2 regions of the Adlercreutzia sp. DFI.6.23 genome follow, and region 2 is predicted to be linked to the other one. Evidence: predicted binding sites of a transcription regulator. Region 2 holds the regulator's gene; the other holds the start of a gene.

Region 1 (7,480 bases), on a different contig from region 2:
GGTGGTGTGCGCCTGCGTGGCTCGCTGGCACACAGGGCACAGCCTGGAGCTTTCGCTCATCGCGGCGGTGGCGTTGTGCGGCGCCGTCGTCGCAGCGCTCACGGTCGGCACGTTCTCGGCCCTGAACGCGGCGAGCATCAGCCTGCCGGCGCTGGGCGGCTGGTTCGCGGCGGATGTCGTGGCAAATGTGGCCATGCTCTTCGGTGCGAAGGTCTATGCGGACAAGATGAGCCTCGCCTAGATTTCCCGGAGCAGGTCGTAGGCGGCCTGCTCCTTTGCTTGCCGCTGAGCGTTCAGGTCGGCCACCACCACATGGCCCACGCGCTCGATGGCGTCCCTCTGCTCGGGAGTCAGGCGCACCCACAGCTTGGTGGCAGCCAGCTCGTTCACGGTGGCGCTGATGAGAAATCCCTGGTAAACGCCCTCGTCGGTGAGGGCCACGTACACGGCCTTCTTGTCGTGAGGCGACTTCAGGCGTTTGGCCCAGCCGCGGCCCACGAGGCGATCCACGGCGCGCGCCGCGTTCACCGGCGACATCATCAGCTGCTCTGCCAGGGTTCCGACGCGTTCGGGATGATCCGTCTCGCCGAGGCGTTGGACGATGCGGCACTCGTTGAGCGACGCGCCCGTGGCATCGCGCAGGGTGCGCTCTGTCTCGGCGCGGATGAGCTCGATGGATACGAGCGAGCGCGTGGCAGGGAAACGCTGAGCGCGCCCGGCGTGCAGTGGGGGTTCGATGTGGGCTGCGGCGGCAACCGCCGCTTCCAGAATGGTGCGATACGTGGGATCTTGGGTTGGGAAGGTGGCGTACAAGCTCTCTACCAGGGACTGGTTGACGGCAGCGACGTGCTCGGCGCCGTCGTCGGTGACGGCGAGGAACCGCGTGCGGCCATCGGTCGTGCCAGCCTCGCGGGTCGCGTACCCATGGGCGACGAGGGCGTCGACGGCCTGGGTCACCACATTGGGCTTCATGCCTAGAATCTTTCCGAGCTCCCCCTGGCTTACGGGCGCCGAGGCCTGCATCAGCTTCGTTAAAATGCGGTACTGGGTGATGTTCAGGTCGCTCGCCTGCTCCAACCCGCGGCGCAGGGCCTCATGGGCCATTTCGAAGGCCACGAAGTACGTGGAGTCCAGGTTGAATTTGTTCGCGACCTCGGCCATTACGTCCTTTCGGCTGCCGGAAAGTTAGTTCATCGATGCAACGATTAGTCTAGCGTTCTCCGACGGTTCGAGGAGGCGACGATTTCTCCCCGATACAAAGACTTCATAGCTCGCTCAGCGGGCGTTGGTGATAGTGCCGTCGGGGGCGATGAAGAAGGCCTGCAGAATTTCGGGGTGTCGACGGGCGAGGGCGAGTCCGCGTTCGAGGCCGAGGGCGAGCAGGGTGGTAGAGAAGCCCTCCGCGTCGATGGATTTCTCGCAGATGACGGTGACGCCGGCCACGTCGGTTTCGACGGGGCGCCCCGTGCGCGGATCGAGGATATGGTGGTAGAAGGTGCCGTCGGGCGCGGTGAAGCAGCGCTCGTAGACGCCACTCGTGACGGCCGATCCCGCAACCAGGGGCACGGCGCCGATGAGCTGGGAGGGGTCGCGCGGATCGCGGATGCCCACGCGCCAAGGGTCGCCTGTGGGCTTGGTGCCGCTCACGGCCACGTTGCCGCCGAGGTTCACGATGATGCCCGAGAGCCCGTGGGCCTCCATGGCCGCCACGAGTGCATCGGCGATCCATCCTTTGGCGATGCCGCCGGCGTCCACGGCGGCATCGGGGTCGGCCAGCTGCGCGAAGCAGGCCTTGGGTTCGGGCGCTGCCTCGAACCCGGGCACCGCCTCGGTTGCGGCATCGGCGTCGCTCTCGGCCGCTGTGGCTGCCGGCGTCTTCCGCAATCTGAGCGCGTGCCAGTCGACGTGGCGCACCGCCTCGGCGAGTGCACCGTCATCGGGCACCGTGCCCTCGTGAAAATTCCACAGGCGCACCGCCGAGCCTACGGTGATGTCGAAGGCGCCCTCGCTTTCCGCGCAGTAGGAAAGCGCCCTCTCGAGCAGGTCGTAGGTCAAAGGGTCGATGGCCACGGGCTGGCCGTGCGCGCTGTTTATGCGTGCGATGTCGGAGTGGGGAAGCGTGCGGCTGAACAGGCGCTCGTAGAGGCGGCAGAGCGCCCGGGCCTTCTCGAAGGCCGCTCGGCACGCCGCCGCTTCGCCGTAGGCTTCGATGTCGATGATGGTGTTGAATGCCAGAAAGCGCACGCCCGCCGGCTTGCCCCCGGTGGCATCGCGGGCCTCCAGGTACTGCTCGTCGGGGATGGGGTCGAGAATATGTGCGCAGGTTTCGTCCATGTGCCTAGTATAGTCGACCTCGCGCGCAATGCGGGCGCGAACGGCAGATGCCCGTTTTGAGCAAAATACCCCACTTCTCGTAGCTTTGCGTTGGAAAACTACGGCACCCGCCAGATCTCAGCCAGAGTTTCGCCAGGTCGCGTTTAGCGGTCGGCGCGATAGGGGAGGACGAGACTACGAGAACTATGTCTTTTTGCTCAATCGAGTAGCTTTGGAGTGCGGCAAGGCGACGCAAGGTCCGCCATCGTGCATCTGTAGTATCATGAGCGGCACGCGAACAACGAAGAGAAAGGCGCTCGATGAAGGCACTCATTCCCGCGGCGGGGCTCGGTACCCGCTTTCTGCCGGCCACCAAGGCCCAGCCCAAAGAAATGCTGCTGGTGGTGGATCGTCCGGCCATCCAGTATGTGGTGGAAGAGGGTCTGGCTTCCGGCGCTGATGAGGTCGTGATCGTCAACAGCCGCGAGAAGAAGGCCATTGAGGACCATTTCACGCCGAACCCGGAGCTGGTGGCGCTTCTGCGCGAGCGCGGCAAGGACGCCTATGCCGATGCGGTGGAATATGTCGGCAACCTGCCGGTCAGCTACGTGTATCAGGAGGAGGCGCTGGGGCTGGGACATGCCGTGCGCTGCGCGGCAGAGAAGACGGGCGACGAGCCGTTCTACGTGCTGCTCGGCGATGTGCTCGTGCCGGGCAATGAGATGCTGCCGGCTATGAAGGCGGTCTCCGACGCCCATGGCGGGGCCAGCGTCATCGCGGTCATGCCCGTGCCCGACGACCAGGTGAGCCGCTTCGGCGTCATCGCCGGGGAGGCGGTGGCCGAGAATGTGTGGAAGGTGGACTCGCTGGTGGAAAAGCCGGCGCTAGAGGATGCGCCGTCGAATCTGGCGGTGTTCGGCCGCTACCTGCTCTCGCCCCGCGTGATGGAGCTGCTGGCCGATGTGGAGCCGGGGGTGGGCGGCGAGATTCAGCTCACCGACGCGCTGGACGCGGTGCTTGACGAGGAGGAGATGTATGCGCTTGTGGTGGATCCGGCCGACGGCTTCGACACGGGCACCGTGGAGAGCTGGCTCGAGACGAACAACGTGTTGTTCGGCCGCCGGCAGGGATAGGCGTTCCCGCTGGTGAGGTTTCTTCTAAAATGTGAAGAATTACTTAACGATGAGCCTATGAATCCACAAGTTCACCATGGGTGCATCATAGGGAATTCAAGGGTGGCTGTTATACTGACGTCAGCAAGTGAGACAACCCCCTCCGATCACTTGCCTGCTTTGTCTCTTTAAAGCAGAAAGCGGCTCCGCGAGAGTCGCATCCCCCCTCCTTCTGGCCCGGCGGCCCCCTCCGCCGGGCCGCTTCTTTTTGCGGGCGTAATTGCATCGCAATTACGCCCTGTCGACGCTGCGCGGCGGCGATGCGCCCCATCTTGCCCCTTGTTTCGGGTGCTGCGCGGCACGAAGGCCGCTTGACCCGAAGGCGGGGCAATCTGAGGCGCCTCGCCGCCGCTCGCTGGCTTCCTTGGGCGCACCTCTGAGTGGGTTCACGGTTGCGGGCTCGGCCCTTCGGGCCATCGCTAGCGTTCTTTTATCGGACGAACGACCAAAAACATTTGTTCTATTATTTTGGCGGGCTCCGTGGTACCATTACGGGCTATGGATACTTTGTTTACTGCTATGGAAAATGATCGGAAGCGCGATGTGGCTCCGCTCGCGGTGCGCATGCGGCCGCGCACGCTCGACGAGGTGGTCGGGCAGACGGAGGCCGTGGGCGAGGGCAGCTGGCTGCGCGCGGCCATCGAGAACGACACGTTAAGCTCCGTCATCCTCTTCGGGCCGGCGGGCACGGGCAAGACGTCGCTTGCCCACGTCATCGCTGAATCGACCCGCGCCACCTTCGTGGAGGTGTCGGCTATCGGGGGCACGGTGTCCGACTTGCGCCGGGAAATCGACGCGGCGGAGAAGCGTCTCGTCATGGGGGGCTTGCGCACCATCCTGTTCGTCGATGAGATCCACCGCTTCAACCGCAGCCAGCAGGACGCGTTGCTGCATGCGGTGGAAGACCGGCTCGTGGTGCTCGTGGGCGCCACCACGGAAAACCCTTTTTTCGAAGTGAACTCCGCCCTCATCTCGCGCTCGCGCATCGTGGAGCTGCATTCGCTCGCCGATGATGAGATCGCCGAGTTGGTGGGCCGTGCCGTGGCCGACGATCGGGGGCTTGCCGGCTGCTATGCTCTGGAAGATGAGGCCACTTCTGCCATCGTCACTCTGGCCGGCGGCGACGGCCGCGGGGCGCTCACGACGCTTGAGCTGGCCGCCGGCATGGTGGCTCCGGGCACGCGCGAGGCGCCGGTCGCCATCACCGAGGCCATGGTGCGGGCCGCCACGCCCCATCGGGCGCTGCCCTACGACAAGAACAAGGACATGCACTACGACATCATCTCGGCGTTCATCAAGAGCATGCGGGGCAGCGATCCGGATGCCGCCGTTTACTGGCTCGCCCGCATGATCGACGGGGGAGAGGATCCGAAGTTCATCGCCCGGCGCATGTACATCGCTGCCTCGGAGGATATCGGGAACGCCGACCCCCAGGCCCTGCTCGTGGCCGAGGCCGCCTTCCGGGCTGCCGAGGTCATCGGCTACCCGGAGTGCCGCATCAACCTGGCCCAGGCCGCCATTTACTTGGCGCTGGCGCCGAAGTCCAACAGCGCCGAGGCCGCGATCGATGCGGCGCTGCGCGAAGTGCGCAACGGCCCGGTGCGCAAGGTGCCCGATTACCTGCGCGATCGTCATCGCCCCGGCTCGGAAAACTACGGCGAGTACAAGTACCCCCACAGCTACCCGGCCGGCTGGGTCGATCAGCGCTATCTGCCCGAGGGCCTTGAGCGCGGCTGTTTCTACCAACCCGGCGAGCGCGGCTGGGAGGCTTACCGCACCGACGCCGCTGCCCGCGACCGTCAGGGGAGTTGAGTCGCGGCTCGGGGTGTTGCGTCCGCCGCGGTGCGGGCACTGCGCAGCGAGCCAGGCATCGTGCTGGGGCGACGTTCGGTCGAGGCCGCCCCAGCACGGGCGCTGCCGGCGATGTCGCTCGCGTGTGACACGATGTCAACTTCCGTTTACGGAATGGCTACCATGCGGACGCGTTCCGTGGAGGCCCTGCGCAACTTAATTAGAATGACTCCAGTAATGGTATAGTCAGGTCTTCGGAATTATAAGGAGGCTCATCATGGATTTCGCAGGGATCGTGGACATCGCGCTGCCCGTCGTCTACGTGCTCGTCGGCGCGGTGCTCGTATGGTTCGTCGTGGAATTGGCGCTGACCATCCGCTCGACGCGTTCGACCATCGACGACGCCCATAAGGAGCTCACGCCCACGCTGCAGAACGTGGAGAAGATCACCGCCCAGGTTGATCCCCTCATCGCCCATGTGGATGCCCTGGTAACTGACCAGATCGACCCGCTGCTGACCCGCGTGAACGAGATCGCCGAGGAAGCCAAGCCCGCTGTGGGCCGCGTCGATCCGCTGGTGGAGCGTCTGTCGCTCACGGTGGACGCGGCGAATTTGGAGCTCATGCGCGTCGACCAGATTCTGGAAGACGTGACCCAGATCACCGATTCCGTCTCGAAGGCCGCCGGTGCCGTGGATACCGTGACGAGCGCCCCGATCGATTTGGTGAACTCGCTCACGGGCAAGCTGCGCAGCAAGTTCAAGCCGCGCTACGCCTCCGACGAGTCCGTGAGCTTGGGAGCCGCTGCCGACGCCAGCGCCGCCGCGAAGGCCGGCCGCGCGCCCGAGCGCGGGGCGACCGTCGCCGACGCCGTCTCGGCTATGGGGGACGCCGCCCGCGCCGTCGTCGCCGAGGGCAAAGACCGCCGCGCCGCTGTCAAGGCCGCCAACGCGGCCAGCCAAGAACGTGCCCACGACTTCGAAGACCAGCTCTCCGGTACCGCCGGCACCATCGCCGATGCGGCCGTGGCCAACGCCGACACCGACACGCCGGCCGCGACGGCCCCTGCCGATCCCGCAGCCGCAGCTTCGCCGGCCATCTCGCCCAACGCCGCCGCGGCCCAGGCCAAGCCGGCCCCGATGGGGAACAGCCCCTACACCGTTCAGTAGCTCGCGTCCGAGGAGATTCCCATGAGCACCGACGCGTCTCAATCGCAGGGAGGAGCCGACGCGCCCGCTTCCGTCAACAACCCGCGCAGCGCGGCCGCCGCGGCCACCGCTGCCGCCAATGCCATCTCGCGCACCAAGCAGGCCCGCGCCCGCACGCGCTTCTTCGACCTGTGGGCCGTGGTGGCGGCCATCCTGCTTTTGGCGGCGATCGTCTACCTGCTGAACATCCTGTCGGTGCCCGTGGCCATCCTCATCTGGACCGTCATCATCGTCTTCTGCCTGCGCGGCATTGTGAACGGGCTGGAGAAGCACCACGTCAACCGCGGTTTGGGCACCACGATCGCCTATGTCATCATGGCGCTCGTGCTCGCTCTTATCGGCTTTTTGCTGTTCTCGCCTATGTTCGGCCTGAACGCCCAGTTCAACGACTTGGTCAGCAACATGCCCCATTATGTTGATGCGGTCATCGCTTGGGGCAACGACCTGTATGCCCGCTACGCCCCGATGCTCGAGGACGAAACGGTGAAGAACGTCATCAGCGAGGTGCAGAAGTCGGCCGCATCCTGGGCCTCCTCCATCGCCCAGGGCAGCGCCAACGGCATCGTGGCCTTCTCCACGACGCTGGCCAACGGCCTTATGGCCTTAGGGTTCGCGCTCGTCATCGCTTTCTGGATCCTCATGGAGCTGCCGGCCATGGGCCGCGAGACGCGCCGGCTCATCGGCCCCAAGCACGCCGAGGACGCCGAGTTCTTCCACGCCACCTTCACCCGCGTCATGGGCGGCTACATCAAGGGAACGCTTCTGCAGTGTGCCGTCATCGGCGTGGGCTGCGGTATCCTGTTCCAGGTCGTCGGCGTGCCCAACGCCGCCGTGCTCGGCCTCATCACCGGCGTGATGAACATCATCCCCATCATCGGCCCGTGGCTGGGAGGTGCGCTCGCGGCCATTGCTGCCGTCTTCGTGAGCCCGCTGGTGGCCCTTATCGCCCTGGTCGGCACCGTGGTCATCCAGCAGCTCGTCTACACCTTCGTCTCCC
Region 2 (7,480 bases):
CTCGCCCAAAACCAGTACCTGTACCCGCGCCTGCGCGGCATGTGGGCCCACCTCGCCTCGAACCGCATGGGAGGCGGTGTGGGATCCCGCTTCGGCGAGGGCGAAAGCCAGCTTGAGGTGGACCGCCGCATGGTGCGCAAGCGCATCACGAGCATTCGCCGCGAGCTTGAGCGCCTGTCCGACGTGCGCTCGCTGCAGCGGGAGAGCCGGTACGGCAGCGGCATGTTCAAAGTGGCGCTGGCCGGTTACACCAACGCCGGGAAAAGCTCGCTCATCAACCGGCTCACCGGGGCCGATGTGCTCAGCTACGACAAGCTCTTCGCCACGCTGGACTCCACCACCCGCAAGTTCGAGCTGCCCGAGGGCCGCGAGGTCACTGTCACCGACACCGTCGGCTTCATCCAAAAGCTGCCCACCACGCTGGTCGAGGCCTTCAAGTCGACGCTCGACGAAATCACCGGAGCCGACCTCATCCTGCACGTGATCGACGCCTCCTCGCCGGAGTTCGAGGGGCAGATCGAGGCCGTGTGCGAGGTGCTCGACCAGATAGGGGCCCAGAGCATTCCCACGATCGCCACTTTCAACAAATGCGATCTGCTGGACGCCGAGACGCTGGCTGGCCTTAAAAGGCGTTATCCGAGCGCCCGGTTCGTGTCCGCCCGCTCTGGAGAGGGCATAGAGGAACTCGTGGGCGCCATCGCCCAGGCCGCCTCGTCCGCCGACGCCAAGCTGGACGTGCTCGTGCCGTACCAACGGGGGGATTTGGTATCGCTGGCCCACGAGCGCTGCCACATCATCTCCGAGAGCCACGAGGCCACGGGCACGCGCCTGCAGCTGCTCGCGGCCCCTGCCTTCGTCAGCGCGTTCTCCCCTTACCTTGTCTCGGACGACGACGCTTGAGGAAACCACCGCTCCAGAAACGAAAGAGCGCCCCTGCTCCGGATCCTCGCATCCGGAGCAGGGGCGCTCTTGATTGACCGAAAGGGGAGGACTCGCGGCCTATCGGCGCGGCGAAGGCGCTACAGGCGCCGAAACACGGCCACCACCTTGCCGGCAATGGAGCAGTCCGTGGTGATGATGGGATCCATCGTCGAGTTCTCCGGCTGCAGGCGGATATGGTCGGCCTCGCGGAAGAAGCGCTTGACGGTGGCGCCGTCGTCGATGATGGCCACGACGATATCGCCGTTGTTGGCCACCGGCTGCTCTTTCACAACCACGTAGTCGCCATCGTTAATGCCGGCCTCGATCATGGACTCGCCGCGCACCGAGAGCATGAAGGAGGGGGCATCGCCGACGATGTCCGTGGGCAGCGTGATGGTATCGGTGATGTTCTCCTCGGCGAGAATAGGGGAGCCGGCGGCCACGTTGCCCACCAAGGGCACATTGACGAGCTTGCTGTAGGCGGCCGCGAAGGCCGTGACAGGGGAGGGAACCTCCTCAATGGGATAGGTAAGCGCGATGGAGCGGGATTTAAGGGGGTCGCGCTTGATGAAGCCCTTGTCTTCAAGCGCCTTCAAATGGACATGGACGGTGGAAGGGGAGGAGAGTCCCAAACTCTGGCACACCTCGCGCACGGTAGGGCCGTAGCCCTTCTCGCGAATGCACGCTTCGATGCAGTCGAGAACCGCCTGTTGCCGCTTGGTCACTTTCTGGGTCATAGCGCATCCTTTCACAAAAGCGTACATTTGTTTGAAAAATCTCTTGACGTGAACCTTTGTTCGCTCTATTATAACTGCGAACAAAGGTTCTACGCAAGAGGTCAGGAGTAAAAAATGGCACGCATCGAATTTTCCATAGCCTTCACGCTCAGCACCATCGCGTCATTTCTCATCTTCTTCGCCTAGAGCGTCGGGGGCGAGTGTCGCGAAGGTAGCAATGTTTTGAAGAGGGGAGCGCATTAGGTCTGATAGGGTATGATAAGCAATCAACTTATCAAAGTGAGAAGGAGAACCTATGCGCTGTCCTTCCTGTGGCTATCAGGAATCGAAAGTCGTCGACTCGCGATCGGCCGACGACGGCGCCTCTATCCGGCGCCGTCGCGAATGCCTGCAGTGCGGCACGCGATTCACCACCTACGAGCGGCTCGCCGAAAATCCCATTCTCGTCATCAAGGCCGACGGTTCATCGGAGGTCTTCAACCGCGAGAAGCTCATGCGAGGATTGCTCATCGCCTGCGCGAAACGTCCCATCACGCCCGAGAAGATCGACGGACTCATCACGAGCATCGAGGCGGAATTGCGATCGAGTCAGCGCAACGAGATCAAATCGCGCGATTTGGGCGATTTGGTACTGGCCCGTCTGGCCACTCTGGATGACGTTGCCTATATTCGCTTCGCCAGCGTCTACAAGGATTTCCAGAATGTGGAGGAGTTCTCCGAGGCCCTGAAAGAGCTGGGCTGATCCATGGACGTTCTTTTCAAGCAGCTCGACGAGACCCTGGAAGCGCCCGCCTACGCCCGTCCGGGCGATGCGGGTCTCGATTTGCGCGCCGCCGAGGGCGGCACGCTTTTGCCCTTCGAGCGGGCACTCGTGCCCTGCGGTATCGCCTTGGCCGTTCCCGAGGGCTATGCGGGGCTCATCATTCCCCGAAGCGGCCTGGCGGCACGACAGGGCATCTCCATCGTGAACGCCCCGGGCCTCATAGACAGCGGCTACCGGGGGGAGATCAAGGTGCCGCTCATCAATCTCGATCCAACGGAGGTGTTCAATTACGAAAAGGGCGAGCGCATCGCCCAACTCGTGATCATCGCTACCCCCACCATTACTTTACATAACACTTATGAGCTTCCCGAGAGCTCGCGCGGAGCGCAGGGCTTCGGAAGCAGCGGCCTTTCCTAGAAAGAGTGTCCTTTATGACCGATCACCGCGATTCGAAACCCGAAGAAACGCCCGAGCCCCAGCAGCTGGGAGCTCCGGAGACGACTCCCGAAAATCCCCAGCGACCCGAGCCGTCGACGGAGCCCTCGCAGGATCAGAGACGGGCGCTCATCGACGCCGACCTGAAATCCGCCCGCACGCTCTCGACGGTAGCCGCCATTGCAGGTCCAGTCTCCTTCATCATCGGCGGCGTGATGCTGAGCACGGTGGGCCTCGTCTGCGCCATTGTCGGCTTCGTTAAGATCAAGCACGTGATAGACGATGTCGATGGTCGCCAGAAGGTCTATGCCGCCACGGTACGCCAGACGCTTATCTGGGGTCTCGCCATCAGCGCCATTGCGCTCATCGTCAACATCGTCGGCATCGCGCTCATGATGCCCGTGCTCATGGAGGCCATGCAAACGGGAGACTTCACCTCGATCCTCGGCGAGGGCGCCACCATCACCGCGCAGCCATCCGGCGGCAGCGGCAATGCCTGGGGCTAAACACCTTCCATATACGGTAAAATGTTTCAAGTTGGAGGGCTTCTGAAAAGATTGACAAGAAAGGCTGATAATATGGATTATGTAAAATCGAAATCACGATCAACTATACAGGGTTTTCTAGTGGTTCTCGCTGCTCTTTTGACGCTTTCCATTGGAATGGTCGGGTTGGCCGGTTGCTCGGGCGGCACGAGCGATGAAGACGCCATCCGCGCATCGCTCGCGTCCGAACTGGACAGCATCAAAAACATCGACGACGCGTTCGTCAACGAGTTCTCCGAGTCCATCGACATGAGCCAGCTTTCGGTCTACGGCATCGACGGCGTCGAGTTCATGAAGTCCTACCTGAGCGGCTTCGATTACGCGATCGACTCGATCAATGTCGACGGCGACAGCGCCACGGCCCAGATCACCCTTACTTGCAAGAGCTATACCGGCTACCTGCAGGCGCTGCAGACGGCCGTGGACGAGGTCACCGCCGATCCCGATGCTCTTGCCGCTCTCTCCAACGACGAGATCAACCAGAAGATCGGCGAGATCGTCATCGGCTCCCTCGACGGCGTCGAGCTGGCGGCCACCCAGCCCATCACCATCACCTACACCAAGGTCGACGGAACCTGGGAGCCGGCCTCGTCCACCTCGGGCGACATCGCGGCCGCGCTGATGACCAACTAAACGCGCCGTCAACGCGCAAACCCTTTGAAGGGCGCTCCATTGGGGCGCCCTTCTTCTATAATGCCAGGTAATCGACAATGCTTCTCGCGACGAAAAGAGAAATCGAACATGGGTTCCCATACAAAAACGAACAGCGGGGGAGCGACGACTCCCCTCTCCCCTCGCCTCGCTCTTCAACTGGCCGCGCCCCATACCTGGCCGGCGGCCATCATGCCCGTGCTCGTGGCCGCCGCCTGCGCCTTGGCCAACACCGGGTCGCTGGACGTGGGCATGGCGTGGCTTCTGCTCCTCATCTGCATCCTCATGCAGGCGTCCGTGAACACCTTCAACGACTACTTCGACTTCATCAAGGGAACCGATACAGCCGAGGACAACGTGGAGGCCTCAGACTCGGTGCTCGTCTACAACGACGTCAATCCGCGCTCGGCCCTCGGGCTGGCCATCGGCTTTCTGACCGTGGCCTTCCTGCTCGGCCTGTACGTTATTTGGAAAGCGGGTCCTGTCCCCCTCGTCATCGCGCTTATCGGAGCCGTCATCGTCGTGATGTACTCCGGAGGCAAGACGCCTCTCTCCTACCTTCCCGTCGGCGAGGCGGTGAGCGGCATCGTTATGGGCGGTCTTATTCCGCTGGCAAGCTACCAGGTACTCTCGGGCACGTTCACGTTCATGGCGCTCCTTTGGGCCACGCCCACGATCATCGGCGTGGGCCTCATCATGATGACGAACAACACCTGCGATATCGAAAAGGACATCGAGGCCTCCCGCCGCACGCTGCCGGTGCTGCTGGGCCGCGAAAGGGCGCGCGCCCTCTACCATGCCCTCATGGTCGTTTGGGTTCTCGCCATCCTCGCCATCGTCGCCATCTGGTTCCCCCGGGGCATCGTCGTGCTCCCCTTCTTGGCGCTCGGCTGCTACCCCCTCATGATGGGCCTGTGGAAAAATCCGCTCGCGGCGCCCACGCGTATCGGCGCCATGGGCCAGATCTGCAGCGTGAACGTGGCTCTGGGCGCATTCTACGCCGCCGCCCTCCTGCTTTAGGAGCGCCAGGGAATCTGCACGAGATCGGGCAGTCCGTCGCGAAAACCCTCCAGCGAGAAGTCCTTCAGCAGCTCTTCCGGCGTCGTCGGCGCCTCTTCGGGAACAAGTCCCGCCACCGCCGCGATATGTCCGATGACGGCTCGCGGACTTCCGAACCGGGCCAGCAGCTCGTCTAAGGCCGCGTCCCGATCGCGTTTCGAGAGGCGCCGGTTCTGCTCGGCCACAAGCAGCGGAACGTGCGCATAGGCGGGGTGCGGCAGCCCGAGAAGATCCTGGAGGTAGCGCTGCTGCGGCGTGGAGCAAAGCAGATCGACGCCGCGCACGACCGAATTGACGCCCTGGGCGGCATCGTCCACCACCACTGCCAGCTGATAGGCGAACGCGCCGTCGGAGCGGCGTATGAGGAAGTCGCCGCAGTCGCGGTCGAGCTTTTGCGCGTAGGTTCCCTGAACGAGGTCTTCGAAGGCGATCGTGCGGCTGTCCACGGCAACTCTCCAGCCCGGCGTGCGTCCCGCTGCCCAGCGCGCCTCCACCTCCGCGTCCGACAGATGGCGGCAGGTGCCGGCATAGACGAGCTTCTCGCCCCGGTGGGGCGCCGAGGCGGCGTGAAGGTCGGCCCGCGTGCAGAAGCACGGGTACAAAAGCCCCCGGGCTTCAAGGCGCCCGAATGCCTCGGCATAGGCCTCGTCGCGATCATGCTGGAAGTACGGCCCCTCGTCCCAGAAGAGTCCCAGGGTCTCGAAATCACGCTGGATCTGGTCGATGTAGACGCTCTTCGAGCGCTCGCGGTCGAGATCCTCGATACGCAGTACCATGTGCCCGCCCTGGGACTTCGCCACGAGCCATGCGATGAGCGCTGCGTAGATGTTGCCCGCGTGCATGCGCCCGGTCGGCGACGGCGCGAAGCGGCCGACAACGGGTGTCGCCTCTGTCGCTCCGCTTTCCGTCATAGCCAATGAAACCTTTCCGGCGCAGTCTTAAAACCGGGCTACTTCTCGCGCCGGTCGTCGACGTGCTTGGCCTTGCCGATGGCGCGCTCGATGCCGCCGGGTTCCACCAGGCGCACCTCCGGCGCCACGAGCAGCGTGCCCTTGAGCTTCTCGGCGATACGGGCGCGCAGGGCGTCCATGGCCTCGAAGGAGTCGCGGAAGGCCTCGGGGCGCAGCTCGGTCTCCACGATGAGCGCGTCCATGCCGCCGCGGGTCTCCACGATGATATGGTAATGGGGCGTGACCTCCTCGATGCCCGTGAGCACGTCCTCGATCTGCGAGGGGAACACGTTGGTGCCGCGGATGATGAGCATGTCGTCGGAGCGGGAGCGCACCTTGTCCATGCGGGCCAGCGTACGGCCGCAGGCGCAGGGCTCGGTGTGCACGGCGGTCAAGTCGTGGGTGCGGTAGCGCAGCACCGGAATGCCCTGCTTGCAAAGGGGCGTGAGCACGAGCTCCCCCATCTCGCCCTCGCCCACCGGCTCGCCGGTTTCCGGATCGATGACCTCCCACAGGAAATGATCCTCGGCGATGTGCTGCTGGTAGCGCTCGGCCAGACACTCGCCGGACACCCCCGGCCCCATAACCTCGGTGAGGCCGTAGTTGTCGGTGCAGACGATGTGCATGCGCCGCTCGATCTCGGCTTTCAGGCCCGGCGGGCAGGGCTCGCCGCCGAAAAGGCCCACGCGCAAAGGCGACTTCTCCCAATCGTAGCCCATCTTCTCCCCCACCTCGCAGATGTGCATGGCGTAGGAAGGCGTGGCCACGAGCACGGTGGTGCCGTAGTCCTCGATCATCTGGATATGGCGCTCGGTGTTGCCCGAGCCGGCGGGAATCATGGCGCAGCCCAGACGCTGCAGCCCGTAGTGCAGGCCGAAGCCGCCGGTGAACATGCCGTAGCCGAAGGCCATCTGGGCGATGTCCCCGGGCACGACGCCGGCCATCTGCACGAGGCGGGCGATGCACTCGCTCCACATGTCCATGTCGTCGTCGGTGTAGCCCACCACCACCGGCTTTCCCGTGGTACCCGACGAGGAGTGCAGCTCGCGGATGTCGTCCAGCGGCACCGCGAACAGGCCAAAGGGGAAGGTCTCGCGCAGCACGGCCTTATCGGTGAAGGGGAGCTTGCGCACGTCCTCGAGCGTCTGGATGTCGCTCGGCGCCACGCCCATCTCGTCCAGCTTCTGACGGTAGTAGGGCACGCGCTCGTAGGCGTAGGCCACGGTCTCTTTCAGCTTCTCCAGCTGGAGGGCGCGGATGTCCTCGCGGGAGGCGCACTCGATCTCGGGCTTGTAAATGGGCAGGGCGTCGAACCGTCCCGCCTCGGCGGCGGCCAGCGCCGCGCCCTTCTTTGTCACGTCGATGGAATCCATTGCCTCGCTCATGCGCCCTTACGCCTCCTTCGCAGCGCGCTCGGCG

Evidence for each region. The regulator LexA, encoded in region 2, represses DNA repair genes until DNA is damaged. The targets are predictions, from matches to a motif close to CNAACANNTGTTNG.
Region 1: NE591_RS11840 (replication-associated recombination protein A) is a predicted target of LexA. The motif match lies at 3,934-3,947, and genes of this name have one in related genera.

Annotation. Positions count from the first base shown of each region.
Region 1 covers NZ_JANGBP010000015.1:26,035-33,514, forward strand. The annotation lists gene NE591_RS11820 (hypothetical protein) at 1-241, shown strand, start outside; gene NE591_RS11825 (MarR family winged helix-turn-helix transcriptional regulator) at 238-1,161, opposite strand; gene NE591_RS11830 (FAD:protein FMN transferase) at 1,276-2,334, opposite strand; gene NE591_RS11835 (UTP--glucose-1-phosphate uridylyltransferase) at 2,634-3,446, shown strand; gene NE591_RS11840 (replication-associated recombination protein A) at 3,984-5,297, shown strand; gene NE591_RS11845 (DUF948 domain-containing protein) at 5,554-6,444, shown strand; gene NE591_RS11850 (AI-2E family transporter) at 6,466-7,480, shown strand, end outside.
Region 2 covers NZ_JANGBP010000002.1:275,513-282,992, forward strand. The annotation lists gene hflX (GTPase HflX) at 1-900, shown strand, start outside; gene lexA (transcriptional repressor LexA) at 1,020-1,658, opposite strand; gene nrdR (transcriptional regulator NrdR) at 1,954-2,400, shown strand; gene dut (dUTP diphosphatase) at 2,404-2,838, shown strand; gene NE591_RS02975 (hypothetical protein) at 2,853-3,362, shown strand; gene NE591_RS02980 (hypothetical protein) at 3,483-4,034, shown strand; gene NE591_RS02985 (prenyltransferase) at 4,143-5,072, shown strand; gene gluQRS (tRNA glutamyl-Q(34) synthetase GluQRS) at 5,069-6,022, opposite strand; gene NE591_RS02995 (phenylacetate--CoA ligase family protein) at 6,061-7,446, opposite strand; gene NE591_RS03000 (amino acid-binding protein) at 7,453-7,480, opposite strand, start outside.